One region of the Streptomyces sp. NPDC020299 genome, then DNA from elsewhere that is predicted to be linked to it. Evidence: riboswitches for the same ligand, from Rfam matches in the RefSeq annotation. Region 1 holds a riboswitch; each other region holds the start of a gene.

Evidence for each region. Region 1 has a riboswitch for cyclic di-AMP ahead of ACH45E_RS27420 (LysM peptidoglycan-binding domain-containing M23 family metallopeptidase). Riboswitches for the same ligand answer to the same signal wherever they lie in the genome.
Region 2: another riboswitch for cyclic di-AMP. It lies ahead of ACH45E_RS20580 (transglycosylase family protein); the one in region 1 lies ahead of ACH45E_RS27420 (LysM peptidoglycan-binding domain-containing M23 family metallopeptidase).
Region 3: another riboswitch for cyclic di-AMP. It lies ahead of ACH45E_RS36160 (transglycosylase SLT domain-containing protein); the one in region 1 lies ahead of ACH45E_RS27420 (LysM peptidoglycan-binding domain-containing M23 family metallopeptidase).
Region 4: another riboswitch for cyclic di-AMP. It lies ahead of ACH45E_RS22040 (NlpC/P60 family protein); the one in region 1 lies ahead of ACH45E_RS27420 (LysM peptidoglycan-binding domain-containing M23 family metallopeptidase).

Annotation. Positions count from the first base shown of each region.
Region 1 is NZ_JBIRWL010000011.1:189,269-193,534, forward strand. Features, by position in the region: gene ACH45E_RS27415 (alpha-galactosidase) at 1-1,377, shown strand, start outside; cyclic di-AMP (ydaO/yuaA leader) riboswitch at 1,684-1,843, shown strand; gene ACH45E_RS27420 (LysM peptidoglycan-binding domain-containing M23 family metallopeptidase) at 1,848-2,771, shown strand; gene ACH45E_RS27425 (SGNH/GDSL hydrolase family protein) at 2,972-3,757, shown strand; gene ACH45E_RS27430 (TetR/AcrR family transcriptional regulator) at 4,010-4,266, opposite strand, start outside.
Region 2 is NZ_JBIRWL010000007.1:343,154-347,419, forward strand. Features, by position in the region: gene ACH45E_RS20565 (nucleoside triphosphate pyrophosphohydrolase) at 1-47, shown strand, start outside; gene ACH45E_RS20570 (cytochrome P450) at 88-1,389, shown strand; gene ACH45E_RS20575 (transglycosylase family protein) at 1,580-2,605, shown strand; cyclic di-AMP (ydaO/yuaA leader) riboswitch at 2,788-2,972, shown strand; gene ACH45E_RS20580 (transglycosylase family protein) at 2,977-3,681, shown strand; gene eno (phosphopyruvate hydratase) at 4,002-4,266, shown strand, end outside.
Region 3 is NZ_JBIRWL010000019.1:9,487-13,752, forward strand. Features, by position in the region: gene ACH45E_RS36155 (polyprenyl synthetase family protein) at 18-1,028, opposite strand; cyclic di-AMP (ydaO/yuaA leader) riboswitch at 1,559-1,741, shown strand; gene ACH45E_RS36160 (transglycosylase SLT domain-containing protein) at 1,747-2,244, shown strand; gene ACH45E_RS36165 (HAD family hydrolase) at 2,277-3,107, opposite strand; gene ACH45E_RS36170 (FAD-dependent oxidoreductase) at 3,250-4,266, opposite strand, start outside.
Region 4 is NZ_JBIRWL010000008.1:215,352-219,617, reverse strand. Features, by position in the region: gene ACH45E_RS22040 (NlpC/P60 family protein) at 1-1,963, opposite strand, end outside; cyclic di-AMP (ydaO/yuaA leader) riboswitch at 1,972-2,142, opposite strand; gene ACH45E_RS22035 (SpoIIE family protein phosphatase) at 2,346-3,575, opposite strand; gene ACH45E_RS22030 (hypothetical protein) at 3,716-4,266, shown strand, end outside.

The DNA of each region.
Region 1 (4,266 bases):
CCCGACGCGCGCGTGCAGATCACCGGCGGCGCCGGCTACGACGACTCGGGCCTGCTGACCCTGGCGCCGGGGGAGTCGTACACCACGCCCGTCTTCGCGGGCCTGTGGAGCGACGGCGGCTTCGGCGGTGCCAGCCGTGCCTGGCACGCCTATCAGCGGGCGTACGTCATCCCGGACGCCGACCGCGACCGGCCCGTGCTGTTCAACTCCTGGGAGGCGACGAACTTCGACATCTCCGAGGAGCAGCAGGCGACCCTCGCCCGGCGGGCGGCGGCGATCGGTGTCGAGCTGTTCGTGGTCGACGACGGCTGGTTCGGTGCCCGCACCAGCGACCGCGCCGGTCTCGGCGACTGGACGCCCAACCCCGACCGCTTCCCGAACGGCCTCAAGCCTCTCGCGGACCAGGTGCACGCCCTCGGCATGCAGTTCGGCATCTGGGTCGAGCCCGAGATGGTCAACCCGGACAGCGAGCTGTACCGCGCCCACCCGGACTGGGCGCAGTTCCAGCCGGGACGGAAGCGGACGGAGTTCCGCAACCAGCTCGTCCTCAACCTCGCCCGCGAGGAGGTCCGGCAGTACCTCTGGGAGCAGCTCGACGGGCTCCTGTCCAGCGCCCCGGTCGACTATGTGAAGTGGGACTTCAACCGCTGCTTCACCGACGCCGGCTGGCCCGCCGAGCCGTACCCGCAGCGCCTGTGGGTGGACCACGTCCGGGGCTTCTACGGGCTCCTCGACCGGCTGCGGGCGGCCCACCCGGGCGTCGCCTTCGAGTCCTGCTCGGGTGGTGGCGGCCGGATCGACCTCGGCGTCATGAGCCGTACGGACCAGGTGTGGACCTCCGACAACACCGACCCGCTGGACCGGCTGGCCATCCAGCACGGCTTCAGCCAGATCCATCCCGCGCGGGTCATGGCCGCCTGGGTCACCGACAGCCCGAACACCCAGCTCAACGACCGGGTCAGCTCCCTGAAGTTCCGCTTCGTGAGTGCCATGGCCGGGGTTCTCGGCGTCGGTGGCGACCTCTCGGAGTGGACGGAGGGGGAACTCGCCGAGGCCCGGGAGTGGGTGGAGCTCTACAAAAAGATCCGCCCGGTCGTGCAGCGCGGCGACCTCCATCGGCTGCGGCCGCCGGAGGGCGGGCTGAGCGCGGTGCAGTACGTCCTCGGGGGCGAGACGGTCGTCCTCGCCTGGCTCCAGGCGCAGCGGTACGGCGAGCCGGTCCCCGCGCTGCGGCTGCGCGGCCTCGACCCCACGGCGTCGTACGAATGCCGCGAAACGGGTGAAATCCACCGGGGTGCCGTTCTGCTGCACCACGGGCTGCGTACGGGTTTGCGCGGCGACTTCGATGCGGCGGTCATCCGGCTGCGACGCATCTGAGTAATCTGCCCGAATTGGGTCCTTCGTTATAACTAACCGTGAAATAGGGGGTAATGGGGGTCGAGTGGTGAGGAGGGTCATATTCGTGACCGTCCGTTGTGCGTCATGTTCACGTAATCCGCATAAGTTTCCTGGGATTTGAAGGGGTGAAGGAGAAGGGAATTCACGGAGGGTGACCGGGAATTCCCGTAACGGATCAAGCGAAACACGGACAGAGGGAACCATCTGCTTGTCCCTTCGTGTCCCGCTCGCTTACGTTCGCCACCAATCCGGACGGAACGCCGAATCCTGCCGCCGCCCGGAGCCCGGACACACTCACCCGTGCACGGCAGGAGCGGGGGACCCACCAGGTACGACTGCCTGTCCCGGTCTCCGGGACGGCTAGGGGTGAAGCCGTGCTCCGCGCGCGGCCGGGCAGCTCCAGCCCGAACCCGACAGCTCACCTCGCAGGCGCCGGAGAGGAATTCGCCATGCCCGCGAAGGGTAAGCACCGCCGTCCCAAGAACCGGCGTTTCACCCGCTCCATCGCCGTCGCCGGAACCGGCGGCGCCGCGCTGGCGCTGCCCCTCATGGGGGCCGGCGGCGCCCATGCGGCCACCGCGGCCACCGCGAAGGACTCCGTTTCCGAAAAGGCCGTCCAGGCCGTGCCGGTGGCCGAGCGGAAGGCCTCCGCAGCGCATGCGGGCGCGCACACCTACACGGTCCGGTCGGGCGACTGGCTCGCGAAGATAGCCGACGAGCACGACGTCCGCGGCGGCTGGCACCGGCTCTACGCGGACAACCGCGAGGCCGTCGGCAGCGATCCCTCGCTGATCCACCCCGGTCTGAAGCTGACCCTCGGGAAGCAGGCCGCCGGTACCGGCACGAGCACCAAGTCCTCCGCTTCCAGGAAGACTTCGTCCTCCGCGCACACGACCACGCCCTCGGCCTCGCGGTCGGCCACGCGGACCCGGCCGGCGCCCGCCGCGGCGCCGAACGCCGCCACCGGCTTCACCCTCCCGGTGTCGGGCGGCACCATCGGCACCGGCTACCACGTGCCGGGCGGCATGTGGTCCAGCGGCTACCACACGGGCGTCGACTTCGTCGTCCCGACCGGCACCTCCGTCAAGGCCGTGGGCGCGGGCACGGTCGTCTCCGCCGGCTGGGGCGGCGCCTACGGCAACCAGGTCGTGATCAGGCTCGCCGACGGCTACTACGCGCAGTACGGCCACCTCTCCTCGATCTCCGTCTCGGCCGGGCAGACCGTGGCCGCGGGCCGGCAGATAGGCCTCTCCGGCGCGACCGGCAACGTGACCGGCCCGCACCTGCACTTCGAGATCCGCACCACGCCGGACTACGGCTCGGACGTGGACCCGGTCGGCTACCTCCGCTCGCACGGCGTCGCCGTCGCCTGACGGTCCCTGGACCACCGAAGGCCGGACCCCTGATCCCCGGGTCCGGTCTTCGGTGTGCGCGGGCGTATTCCCGCCCGGCGCCCTTCGGTGCCGTGGCTTATCTCACCGTCCGTCAACCCCGTATTACGGTCGCGTAGGTCACATCGGAAGGTGAATCATGGGCCGATGTGGCAGACGATTCGAAGAGTGACAACAGAGCAGTGATCGGGTCGTACGTGGCGGTGGGGGACAGCTTCACCGAGGGCGTGGGCGACCCCGGCCCCGACGGGGCGTTCGTCGGCTGGGCCGACCGGTTCGCGGTCCTCCTCGCGGACCGGCGGCCCGAGGGCGACTTCAGGTACGCGAACCTCGCGGTGCGCGGCAAGCTGCTGGACCAGATCGTGGCGGACCAGCTCCCGCGCGCCGTCGAACTCGCCCCGGACCTGGTGTCCTTCTGCGCGGGCGGCAACGACATCATCCGCCCCGGCACCGACCCCGACGAGGTGGCCGAGCGCTTCGAGCTGGCGGTGGCACAGCTCACCTCCGTCGCGGGCACGGTCATGGTGACGACCGGCTTCGACACGCGTGGCGTGCCCGTGCTCAAGCATCTGCGCGGCAAGATCGCCACGTACAACGGTCATGTGCGGGCCATCGCCGACCGGTACGGCTGTCCCGTCCTCGACCTGTGGTCCCTGAGGACGGTCCAGGACCGGCGAGCCTGGGACCACGACCGGCTCCACCTCTCGTCCGAGGGGCACACGCGCGTGGCCCTGCGGGCCGGCCAGCTGCTCGGCCTGGAGGTCCCCGCCGACCCGGAGCAGCCCTGGCCGCCGCTCCCGTCCCGGGGCCCGCTCGACATCCGCCGCGACGACGTCCACTGGGCCCGCGAGTACCTGGTCCCGTGGATCGGCCGCCGGCTGCGCGGCGAGTCCTCCGGCGACCACGTGACCGCCAAGGGCGCCCTGTCCCCGGACGACATCAGGACCCGGATCGCCTCGGTGGCCTGACCGGGCCCCTCCGGGGGGCCGGCGGTGGCTGTCCGGAGGCGGTACGGCGCCGGGCCGCGGTGCCGTACCGGCCCCGGGCGGTCGCGGCACGGGCTCGCACGGTCCCCTGCGGGAGCCTTGCCCTGCCGCGGTCGGGTACGCCTGCGTCGGGGCGCAGCCCGTGCCGAGGAGTGCCGGCTCTGCACGCGCGGCCGAGCGCTCCGCGTAGGCCGTGGCATCCGGCGGCGCGGCCTCTGCCGTCCGCGCGGAGCGTCAGCGTTCCGTCAGATCGTCCCGGTCCAGGCCCAGTTCGCGGGCCAGGGACTCGTCCACCCACTCCTGGGCGCGGGAGCGGGGCACCGCGCCGGGGTAGGACGTCAGCTGGACGGCGAGGCCGTCGAGGAGGGCCGTCAGGCGCAGGGCCGTGGCGGTGGGGTCCGGGCAGTCGAATTCGCCCGCCTCGACGCCCTCGGCGATGACCTCGGTGATCGCCGCCTTCCACTGCCGGTCCAGATCGCGGGTGACCTCCC
Region 2 (4,266 bases), on a different contig from region 1:
CCGCTGAGGGCGTGGCGGGGCAGGGCCTGTCCGGCGGACAGCCGTAGCCCCCGGGGCGCGCGCCGGAAACCCGGATACCGTCAAGGGGTGACCAACCAGCCCCATCCCCATCCCCAGCCCCACCTTCAGGCAGTCCCCGACGCGCCCGCCCCCGACCTCTTCACCTGGGAGTTCGCGAGCGACCCCTACCCGGCCTACGCCTGGCTCCGGGAGCACGCGCCCGTGCGGCGGACGAAGTTGCCCAGCGGGGTGGAGGCCTGGCTGGTCACCCGGTACGCCGACGCCAAACAGGCGCTGGCCGACCCGCGGCTGTCGAAGAACCCGGCGCACCACGACGAGCCCGCGCACGCCAAGGGCAAGACGGGGATCCCGGGGGAGCGCAAGGCCGAGCTGATGACGCATCTGCTCAACATCGACCCGCCGGACCACACCCGGCTGCGCCGGCTGGTCAGCAAGGCGTTCACGCCTCGCCGCGTCGCCGAGTTCGCCTCGCGGGTGCAGGAGCTGACGGACCGTCTCATCGACGGGTTCGCCGCGAAGGGCTCCGCCGATCTCATCCACGAGTTCGCCTTCCCGCTCCCCATCTACGCCATCTGCGACATGCTCGGCGTCCCGCGCGAGGACCAGGACGACTTCCGGGACTGGGCGGGGATGATGATCCGGCACGGCGGAGGCCCGCGCGGCGGGGTCGCGCGTTCGGTGAAGAAGATGCGGGGCTACCTCGCCGAGCTGATCCACAGGAAGCGCGAGGCGCTCCCGGCCGAACCGGCTCCCGGAGAGGACCTCATCTCCGCTCTCATCCGCGCCTCCGACCACGGCGAGCACCTCACCGAGAACGAGGCCGCCGCCATGGCGTTCATCCTTTTGTTCGCGGGGTTCGAGACGACGGTCAATCTCATCGGCAACGGCACGTACGCCCTTCTCACCCACCCCGGGCAGCGGCAGCGGCTCCAGGACTCCCTCGCGCGCGGCGAACGGGACCTGCTGGAGATGGGCGTCGAGGAACTCCTGCGCTACGACGGCCCGGTGGAGCTCGCCACCTGGCGGTTCGCCACCCGGCCGCTCACCGTCGGCGGGCAGGACATCGCACCCGGCGACCCCGTCCTCGTCGTACTGGCCGCCGCGGACCGGGACCCCGAGAGGTTCGCCGACCCGGACGTCCTCGACCTCGGACGGCGTGACAATCAGCACCTCGGTTACGGCCACGGCATCCACTACTGCCTCGGCGCCCCGCTAGCCCGGCTGGAGGGCCAGACCGCGCTCGCGACCCTCCTCACCCGTCTACCCGACCTCCGACTCGCGGTGGAACCAGCCGATTTGCGGTGGCGTGGGGGGCTCATCATGCGTGGACTGCGTACTTTGCCGGTGGAGTTCACACCCGTCCGGTAATCGGCTGGTGAGCTGGGCGGCGGACGGCGCCTTCACAAAAAAGTGACCAGCGTTCAACTCTGTGATCTTCACGTGATCTGCGCGGCATTAACTTGTGACAAGTGATCGTCTGCCGATACGTTCACTCGTCAGCGCGGCGCCTCACCGCAGCCGCCGCGCCGGTCACTGCTGTCTTGCGAAAGGTCTCCGCATGCTCTCCGGGAACGGTCGCCACCGACGCCCCCGTCAGGCTCCGGCTCTCCTCGTCGCGGCCGGAGTGACCGGCTCCGCCATCGCCATCCCGCTGCTCGGCGCATCCGCCGCCAACGCGGCCGACGGGACCACGTGGGACAAGGTGGCCGAGTGCGAGAGCGGCGGCTCGTGGAGCGCCGACACGGGTAACGGCTACTACGGCGGCCTCCAGATGTCCCAGGACGACTGGGACAAGTACGGCGGCCTCGACTACGCCTCCAGCCCGGACCAGGCCAGCCGCTCACAGCAGATCGCGGTCGCCGAGAAGATCCTCGACGACCAGGGCACCAAGCACTGGGCCACCTGCGCCCTGCTCTCCGGCCTCACGTCGAACTCCGCTTCGGTGGACGTCGACACGGGTGTCGGGGGGTCCGGGGCGTCCGGCTCCGACGACTCCTCCAACGCGTCGAATTCCGCGAATTCACCCGGTTCGTCTGGTTCCTCCGATTCGAAGGACTCCAAGGGGTCCAAGGACTCCAAGGCGTCCGGGGATTCGGGGTCGTCCGATTCCGGCTCCTCGTCGGACGCCTCGCCCTCGCCGAGCTCGAGTGCCGACGCCGGCTCCAAGGGTGTGGACGATTCCACCAAGCCGGACAAGTCGGCATCTTCCGGCTCCGGGAAGTCCGGGGGGAGCGACGGTTCGTCCTCGGCGTCCCCTGAGATCGCCGAATCGGACGATTCATGGCAGACCGGCGGTTCTTGGAGTCTTGTGGACACCGGAGCGAGCAGCAGCGGCCGTCATCGGGGTGACAGTGCGGACGAAAGTGTGACAAAGAGTCACACCGACAGCGCCTCCGGCCGGCACGCCGCACGCGACTACACCGTGCGCGACGGTGACACCCTCGCCTCCATCGCCGACTCCCTTGACCTCGACGGCGGATGGCGGGCGCTCTACGCCGCCAACAAGGACGCCATCGGCACCGACCCGAACAACATCACCCCCGGTCAGACCCTGGAACTCAGTGCCGAAACGGGTGCAAAGTAGCGGGAGTTGACGCCCTGTTTTGGGCTTGATGTCCGGTTTGGTGAAAGTGTGGGATGAGTCTCAGAAGCCCTGATCGTCTTTGAATTTCACCGGATCGCGTGTCTACGGTCATGACCGCTCGCCAATGCGGGCCCCGGCCGCCGCAACGCCGAATCCTGCCAGCGGCTGCCCGGGAACAGTCGTCGCGTCAAGCGCCGTAGGCAGGAGCGGGGGACCCAAGGTAAGCGCCGGGCCCGGAGGTCGAGAGACCGCCGGGGACGGCTAGGGGTGAAGCCGCGCCTCGCACGAGAACCACGCGAGGTGCGGCCGGGCAACTCAACCGGCCCGAACCCGACAGCTCACCTCGCAGGCGTCGGTGAGGGGATCGATCCATGCTGTTTTCCGGCAAGGGCAAGCACCGTCGTCCGTCCAAGGCCGTTCGCGCCATCGCTGTCGCCGGTGTCACCGGTGCCGCCGTCGCCGCCCCGCTGATGGCGGCCGGCAACGCCTCCGCTGCCACCGCCTCCGAGTGGGACGCGGTCGCCCAGTGCGAGTCCGGCGGCAACTGGTCCATCAACACCGGTAACGGCTACTACGGCGGTCTGCAGTTCTCCGCCTCCACCTGGGCCGCGTACGGCGGCACGCAGTACGCCTCCCAGGCCAACCAGGCCTCCAAGTCCCAGCAGATCTCCGTCGCCGAGAAGGTCCTCGCCGCGCAGGGCAAGGGTGCCTGGCCGGTCTGCGGCAAGGGTCTGTCCGGCGCCACCTACAGCGGTTCGAGCAGCAGCTCGTCGAGCTCCGCCGGCTCCTCGTCGAACGGCGCCGGCACCCGCTCGACCGACGAGCAGGCCGCCAACCGCTCCACGGAGCGCCAGGCCCCCGAGAAGACCGTCACCAAGAAGACCGTCACCACCCCGACCGGCAAGAAGGTCGAGAAGGGCGACGGCGAGTACAAGGTCGTCAAGGGTGACACCCTCAGCTCGATCGCCGAGAAGCACCACGTCGCCGGCGGCTGGCAGAAGCTGTTCCAGCTGAACAAGGACATCATCGACGACGCCAACGTCATCTACCCGGGCCAGCAGCTGCACCTGAAGTGACACCTGGCTGGTAGCAGAACCACAGCGCCCTCATATCGGCGGTCTCCATGATGGAGGCCCCGTGAGGGTCACGCCCCCCGTCCCCCACGGGGCTCCCCGCTCCGGCGCGTGTTCCCCCGTACGCGCCGGGGCGGGGTCTTTTCTTTTCCCCGGTCTTTTCCCCGGTTCTTCCCTTCCGGCCCTTTGTTCCGACGGGGAACAATGTGTACCGTCGCCATGTCCACGAGGCGGTCGGTCGGCTGCCGATGGCCCCGGGACGGTTAGGCTCTAGTCGCAAGGCACACCAGCCCCGCACTTTCAGCGTCACATCCAAGAAGGAGATGCTCGTGCCGTCCATCGACGTCGTCGTAGCCCGGGAAATCCTGGACTCCCGAGGCAATCCCACGGTCGAGGTCGAGGTCGGCCTCGACGACGGCAGCACGGGTCGTGCCGCCGTCCCGTCCGGCGCCTCCACGGGCGCCTTCGAGGCCATCGAGCTCCGCGACGGTGACCCCAACCGCTACCTGGGCAAGGGCGTCGAGAAGGCCGTCCTCGCCGTCATCGAGCAGATCGGCCCGGAGCTGGTCGGCTACGACGCCACCGAGC
Region 3 (4,266 bases), on a different contig from region 1:
CCAGGCGAATCCGGGCACTAGCCGGCCCGGTGCACCACCGCGTCGCACAGCTGCAGGAGCGCCGCCTTGGCGTCGCACTCCCGTAGCGGCGCCAACGCCGCCCGCGCGTCCTCCGCGTAGCGCACGGTGTCCCGGCGGGCCTGCTCCAGCGCCGGGTGGGCGCGCAGCGCGGCCAGCGCCTCGGCGTGCCGGGCGTCGTCGGTCAGGTCGGAGTCGAGCAGGTCGCACAGGGCGATGTCCTCGGCCAGCCCCAGCCGGGCCGCCCGCTCCCTGAGCCGCAGCACGGGCAGGGTCGGGATGCCCTCTCGCAGGTCGGTGCCCGGGGTCTTGCCGGACTCGTGGGAGTCGGAGGCGATGTCCAGCACGTCGTCGGCGAGCTGGAAGGCGACGCCGAGCCGCTCGCCGTACTGGGTGAGGACGTCCACGACCGTCTCGTCGGCCCCGGACATCATGGCGCCGAAGCGGCAGGAGACCGCCACCAGCGATCCGGTCTTGCCGCCGAGGACGTCCAGGTAGTGCTCGACCGGGTCGCGGCCGTCCTGCGGCCCCGCCGTTTCCAGGATCTGCCCGGTGACCAGCCGCTCGAACGCCAGGGCCTGTACCCGTACGGCCTCGGGGCCGAGGTCGGCGAGGATCTGGGAGGCGCGGGCGAAGAGGAAGTCGCCGGTGAGGACGGCGACGGAGTTGCCCCAGCGGGTGTTCGCGCTGTCCACTCCGCGGCGCACCGCGGCCTCGTCCATGACGTCGTCGTGGTAGAGCGTCGCGAGGTGGGTGAGCTCGACGACGACGGCCGAGGGCACGATCCCCGGCGCGTACGGGTCCCCGAACTGCGCCGCGAGCATCACGAGCAGCGGCCGGAACCGCTTCCCGCCCGCGCGCACGAGGTGCTGCGCGGCCTCGGTGATGAAGGGGACCTCACTCTTGGTGGCTTCGAGCAGTCCCTCCTCGACAGCCGCCATTCCGGCCTGGACATCGGCTTCCAGAGCCTGGTCCCGCACGCTAAGCCCGAACGGCCCGACGACGGTCACGAGGGGTCTCCTGTCTGCTGGTGCCTGCTGGCGATCACACGGTTTGTCGATAGGTCGCTGCCCTCACTCAAGTCAGCGTATCCGGTCAGCTTTCGATCACCGAGGGCGCCCACTGTTACAGGCCGGGCGCTATCGGATCACGCCCGTTATGTTTTCGATCGGTCGATAAGCACAGATATTTATCGACTTACACGGAAGTACGACATGACTGCGCCGCTTGGAGCAGTTGGCCTTCCACTCCCTCACCCGATGCGCTACCCGATGCGGCGCCCCTCATGTCCTATTTGCCGTAAATGCTATTCCGTGAATTGGGTCACTTCGGCCGATCGGGACACCCCACCGCCCGGCACCGGCACACCGCTTGCCGCCATTGGGCAGTTGAGGGTTGGCAGACGCAAAGGATCAAGCGCCTCATACGCCTCACAACAAGGTCAACTAGGACTTTATGTGAATCCGGCGCTTGTTCAGGACATGTGCTCTCGCATACGTTCCCGGCCGTCGGGCGGAACGCCGAATCCTGCCGCCGCCCGTCACACCCATCGACGAACTCATTCACGACGGCAGGAGCGGGGGACCCAGGTTTGCCGCCGGTACGGGCGACACCCGTCGTCCCGGAACGGCTAGGGGTGAAGCCGCACCGCCTTCGGGCGGCGCGGCCGGGCACCTCCCAGCCCGAACCCGACAGCTCACCTCGCAGGCGACGGAGAGGAACTCAGCCATGTCTGCTGCCGCTCAGCACCGTGCCCCCTTCGCCCGCCTCGCCCGCAAGCTCGCCGTCGCCGGTACCGGTGCCGCCGTGCTCGCCCTCCCGCTGATCGGCGCGACCAGCGCCTCCGCGGCCACCACCACGAGCGCCCCCAAGGCCGCCCCCGCGGCCGCCACCACGCTCCCGTACGCGAACAACCTCGACGGCTGGATCCGCGAGTCGCTCGCGATCATGGCGCAGAAGGGCATCCCGGGCTCGTACAACGGCATCTACCGCAACGTGATGCGCGAGTCGTCGGGCAACCCGGTGGCCATCAACCTCTGGGACTCCAACGCGGCCGCCGGTATCCCGTCCAAGGGCCTGCTCCAGGTCATCGACCCCACGTTCGCCAGCTACCACGTGGCCGGCACCTCGTACAACATCTACGACCCGGTCGCCAACATCACGGCCGCCTGCAACTACGCCGCCCACCGCTACGGCTCGATCGACAACGTGTTCGGCGCGTACTGACCGCTCCGCTCCCTTGAGGGAGCGAGCCCCGCTCAGGGAAAGAGTCTTTCGAGGACGACGGCGATGCCGTCGTCCTCGTTCGACAGAGTGATCTCGTCGGCCACCGCCTTCAGCTCGGGGTGGGCGCCGGCCATCGCCACACCGTGGGCGGCCCAGTCGAACATCGGGATGTCGTTGGGCATGTCCCCGAAGGCAAGGGCCCGTTCGGCGCTCAGCCCGAGGTGGTCGGCGGCCAGCGCCAGCCCGGTGGCCTTGTTGACGCCGCACGGCTGGAGCTCGACGGTCCCCGGCCCCGACATGGTGACCGTCGCCAGCGAACCCACGGCCGCGCGGGCCGTGGCGGCCAACTCGTCGTCGGACAGGGCGTGATGCCGCAGCAGGACCTTGCTGATCGGCTCGCACCACAGGTCGTCGCGCCGCCGGACCCGTACGGCGGGCAGTGTGGGGTGGGGCATCAGGTAGCCGGGTTCGACGAGGGTGAGCCCGTCCACCCCGTCCTGGTCGACGGCCGCGTACACCTCCCCCACCTCGGCCTCGATCTTGCCGAGCGCGGTCTCCGCCAGCTCCCGGTCCAGGGTGACCGACCACAGCAGGCGGTGGGCGCCGGCGTCGTACACCTGCGCGCCCTGTCCGCACACCGCGAGACCCGTGCAGCCGAGGTCGTCGAGCAGCGGCCGCACCCGCGGCGCCGGGCGCCCGGTCACCACGAGGTGCCGGGCACCCGCTCTCCCGGCCCTGGCGAGGGCGGCGCGGGAGCGGTCGGAGACGGTGTCGTCGCCTCGCAGGAGCGTTCCGTCGAGATCCGTCGCGACGAGCGAATACGCAGGGCAGGTCAGGGGGGAATATGCGGGGGGTGCGGCCATGATCAGAGAATACGGACACCGCACCCCCACGACTCACCGCTGTTTCCAGCCCCAAGTGGCGCCCGCGGGCTCCTTGATGGCGATTTGACGACGATGTCGAGACGTGTGACGAGACGTGCGTCGGGACGTGTGGCGCAGCCCGTCAGCCGTGTGCCGCCGCGAGGTGCTTGGCCAGACGCGGCGAGGCGAACTCGGTGCCGCAGACGAAGCGCATCACCGGGCCGTACGACGACGCCGCCGGAAGACCGGTGAAGTACAGCCCCGGGACGGAGGAGACGTATCCCGCACTCAGCCGGGGCGCGCCCCGGCTCACCGTGAGCCGGGTGCGCAGCTCATGGCCGAGGAAGTCCATGGCCGCGATGTCCACGCGGTAGCCGGTGGCCGCGATGACGTGGTCGGCGGGGAGCTGGTTGGCCTGCCCGGCGTGGGTGCGGACGGTGAGGACCGGGCTGCCGTCGAAGACGTCCGCGCCGGCCAGCCGCTCGATCTCCTCCACCCCGACCTTGCCCTCGAACCGGTCGCGCAGCCACCAGGCGCCGAGCGGGCCGAGGACGCGGCGGACCAGGTAGTGGCGGGTGCGGGCCGGGAGGTAGCGGTAGGGGTGCGGGTAGTAGCTCAGCGCCCAGAGGGACCAGGCGCGGCCGAAGGGCGACTCGGGGCGCAGCCTCGGCTGGTTCCAGGGCGGGGCCCCGAAGGCGACCCGGCCGCGGCCCCGCGACACCACCCGTACCCGGGCGCCGGCCTCCGCGGCCAGGGCCGCCGTCTCCAGCGCGGACTGGCCGGCGCCGACGACGATCAGTTCCTTGCCGGAGAACCGGGTCAGGTCGTGGTGCTGGGAGCTGTGGGAGACCGGGCCGGTGAGGCTGGGTCCGTCGGGCGCCGCCGACGCCAGCTCGGCCGGGAGGTGGGCCAGTCCGGACAGGCCGGTGGCGACCACCACCGCGCGCGCGGTGAACGACTCACCGGAGTCCAGTTTGAGTTCGAAGCCGCCGCCGGCGCCCCGGTCCACGGACACCACCCGCACCCGCTCCAGGTCGGGCAGCAGCCTCTGCTGGAACCACTCGCCGTAGGCGATGAAGGTCTCGACCGGGATGATGTCCTCGTCGGTGACCAGCCGGCGGACGCCCGCCGCGTCGCAGTAGTCGGCGAGCGCGTGGCC
Region 4 (4,266 bases), on a different contig from region 1:
GGCCGACATGGCCGGCGTCCTGGAAGAAGATCACGAGATCACCGGGCCGGGCCTCACTCAGCGCCACGGGCGTCCCGGCCTCCGCCTGCTCCCGCGCGGCCCGCGGCAGCGCCACGCCTGCGGCTCGCCAGGCGGCCTGGGTGAGACTCGAGCAGTCGTAGGAGTCCGGCCCGGTCGCCCCCCACACACAGGGCCGCCCGACCTGAGCCCGAGCGAACGCCAGCGCCTGCGCGGCTCTTCCCTCGTAGGGGGCGGGGGCGGGGGCGGGGGCTGGAGTGGGGGCAGGGGCAGGAGTCGGGGCCGGAGTCGGCACCGGGGCCGCGACGGGGGCCGGTGACGGGGGTACGGGGCTGGGCGCGACGGGCGGGGTGACAGAGGCGAAGACTCCGGGGGCGGCCCAGGGGGGCGTCGAGGGGAACGCGCCGCTGTCCGCGAGCGGGTTGGGGGCGCTGAAGATGTCCGTGTTCGTGACGGGGGTGGGAGCGGTGACGGTTGCCGTGTTGGCGAGGGGGGCTGGGGCGGGGACCGGTCCGGCGTTCGTGAGGGGGTTGGGCACGCTGAAGGTGCCGGGGTTGGGAACGCTGAACGCCCCGCTGTCCGTCAGCGGGTTGGGGACGCTGAAGGTCCCGGTGTTCGCGACGGGGTTGGGGACGGCGAACGCCCCGCTGTCCGTGAGGGGGTTGGGGACGCTGAAGGTCCCGGTGTTCGCGACGGGGTTGGGGACGGCGAAAGTCCCGGTGTTGGCGACGGGGTTGGGGACGCTGAACGCCCCGCTGTCCGTGAGGGGGTTGGGAACGCTGAAAGTCCCGGTGTTGGCGACGGGGTTGGGGACGCTGAACGCCCCGCTGTCCGTGAGGGGGTTGGGAACGCTGAAAGTCCCGGTGTTCGCGACGGGGTTGGGGACGCTGAACGCCCCGCTGTCCGTCAGCGGGTTGGGGACGCTGAAGGTTCCGGTGGCGGTCATCGGGGTCGCGCCCTGGGCGGCGACGCCCATGGACGGGGCGGTACCGATGGCTGCCCCGGCACCGGGGGCCATGGCCGGGGCGGCTGCCATGCCGGCACCGGCCATCGCGCCCCTCCCGGCCGGCGCGGCTCCGCTGGCCGTCGCTCTGCCTGTGGCGGACAAGCCCCCACTGAGCCCGGACCACTGCTGGCGCAGCCACTCCTGCTCCGCGGGCTGAAGGGCCTGCTCGGGGTCGCCGCGCCAAGGCTGAGCGGCGGGAGGCGCGGACTCGGCCGCCGCGGCCGCCGGGCGGGGTGCGGGCGTGCCGCCCGGTTGGGCGATCCGGCGGGCGAGGAGGTCCCGGGCCGCGGCGAGCTTCTTCTGGTTCTTCTCCTTCGAGGCCAGCGGCGTGGACCGCCGCGGCCCGGCCGCGGGCAGCGCGAGGGGGGTCTCCTGCCGCGGCTCCGGCACGGCCGGCAGCGCGGCCACGGGCCCGGCGGTCAGCTCCGCCCTGGGGCGGGCCGTCAGCTCCGGCACGGCGCGGGCGCCCGTCTGCCCGGAAGACCCGCCGGTCAGCTCCGGCAGGATGCGCTCGGCCGCTTCCAGCAGCTCTTTCGGGATCGGGACGTCGGCGCGCCGCCCGGCCGGACGCTGCGACGACCGGTCGGCCGGGAGTATGGCGGGGGAGGTGGGTCCCAGCTTGGAGCGGGCCCCCGTCATCCACTGGCGGGCGATGTTGTCCAGGGCGGCGGGGCTGGCCGGACGCTGCGACGACCGGTCGGCCGGGAGTATGGCGGGGGTGGTGGGGCCGAGTTTGGAACGGGCCCCGGTCATCCACTGCTGGGCGATGCTGTCCAGACCGGGATCGGTCCCCCTGTCCGACCTGCGGAGGCGCACACCACGACCGGGCGATCCCCCCGATGTCGCGCGGGTCGCGTTGAAGTTCCCCGTGGCGCTCTCGGTCTGGTCGTAAAGGCTGTCGATTCGCTGCCGAACCTCGTCGCGGCTTTCGCGCGCCATGGGGGACGTACTCCTTCCGTGCTCCGCCTACCGGGTTAGCTGGCGGGTTCGGGCGGTCGATGGTGGAAGGCATGCCCTACGGCCCTGCCCCGTCGGGCGGTCGGGCCGATTCACCCCAAGTCGGTTGGGTCCCCGGTTCCGTTGCCCTGCGGGGACACCGGATTCGGCGGAGGCCGCGCGGCCCGGCGAGGTTCGCCAGGGGGAGCCGTGCGGTCTGAACGCCAACTTAACCAACTTGTGTGGCTGGTGTGAAGGTTGAAGAGCGGAATGTCCGATACGTAATTGTGATATTCATCTTGGCGCTCGTGACCATCCGGTGAAGATGCCCGGAGAAGCGTACGAAACCCCGCCGCACAGCCGCATGATGACGCCTCACAACGCCTCACAACCGCATGATGACGAGCGCGGTGTCGTCGGTCGCGCCCTCCCTCGGAAGCAACTCCCGCAGGACGGCGTCGGCGAGGTCCTCCGGGTCCGCGTCACGGTGCCGGCCGAGGGCGTCGGCGAGGCGCGCCAGCCCGACGTCTATGTCCTCGCGTCGACGCTCGATCAGGCCGTCGGTGTACAGGACGAGGAGGGCGCCTTCGGCGAACCCGGTGTGCGCCTCGGGCCGGGGCCGCGGGTCGGGCCGGGCGTCCAGCGGGGCGTCGGTGGCCCGGTCGAGGAACTCCACGGTGCCGTCGCGGTGGACCAGTACGGGCGGCGGGTGGCCGGCGCTGCTGTACATCAGGGTGTGCCGCTCGAAGTCGATGAACGCCGTCACCGCCGTCGCCGACTCCGCGCCGTCGAGCACATGAGCGTACTCCCCGAGGGCGTTCAGGGCCTGCGCCGGGCCCTCGGCGACGCGGCAGGCGGCGCTCAGCGCGCTGCGCAACTGTCCCATCACGCACGCGGCCCGCAGACCGTGCCCCACCACGTCGCCGACCGAGACGCCGATGCAGTCGCCGCCGCCCCGGTCGACCAGGTCGTACCAGTCCCCGCACACGTTCAGCGCGCTCACCGCGGGCCGGTAGCGGACGGCGGCCCGGTGGCCCGCCACCCACCGGCGGGCGGGGAGCATCGCCTCCTGGAGGGCGAGCGCCACCTTCCGGTCACGGGCCTGGGTCCTGCGCAGTTGCTCGTTCAGCTCCTGCAACTCCCGTGCGCGCCGGTACAGCTCGGCCTCCAGCACCTGGGTACGGTCGCTGTCCGCGCCGCTCCGGGCCCGGATCAGCTCCGTGACCTCCTCGACCCGGTGCACCAGCAGCACCACCGTCCCGTCCGGTCCCAGCACCGGCGCGTTCACCGGGCTCCAGTAGCGCTCCTCCCAGTGCCCGGGCCGGTCGGCGGACTCGACGTCGTACCGCTGGAGCGCCATGGTGTCGCGCTCGCCGGTGTCCAGCACCCGGTGCAGGGAGGCGCCCAGATTCCGCATGCCCGTGGCGCCGTTGTCGTTGGGGTTGTCGGGGAAGACCTCGAACAGGTGACGGCCCACCACCTCCTCGCGGCTGCGCCCGGCCATCCGCAGGAACTCCTCGTTCGCTTCCGCGTACACCAGGTCCGGAGTCAGCAGGGCGACCATGCCCGGCAGGGCCTGGAACACCGCCGCGTAGTCGATCTCCGTATCCGCCATGGCCCGCCGCCCAATCCGACCACCGGTACGGGCTCAGTTTCCCACGAAACCCGGGCGTGAGCGGTGGGGCGGGAGCGGTTGCCGCCACTGCTGCGGGAGGTGTCAACTGGGAAAAGGGAGCTGTCGAGGAGGTTTCACTCATGGTGGACGAGAGCAAAGAATCTCCCGCCGTGGACAGTGACAGGGATGTCGCATTCGCAGGATCGTCTTGGTTTCAACGAACAAATGCCCACATTGCGCATCTCCAAGGGCAGCTCAATAAATTCCTGAAAATGCGCGAGGCGGCTCCGGAGGGTATATCCGCACCCGATGCCGAGATCGTGAAGAAAATAAGAACGCATCTCGGGGCGGCCCGGAACGCGCTGGAACGCCGGGGGGTCAGGGGCTGGTTCTGGCGGATGTCGGGCGCCTCGGCGGATCGGGCCCTGGCCAACATGCACGAGGCCGAGGTGGCTCTGCTGCGCATAGCCCCGGACGGAGAACTCCCGAACAAGCGGCTGTACGCGCTGTCGCACGCGAGACTCCACCTGCCGAAGGACGACGTGTGCCTCCAGTATCTGGAAGCCGCCGAGAAAGCGCCCGCCGGGGAGTTGAGGGAACTGGCCGCCATTACGCTGCACTCCGCCTATCAGGCCGAGGAGGCGGAAAGGGCCAGGGTGCGCAGCTTTATCCGGATCGTGGTCGTCGCCTC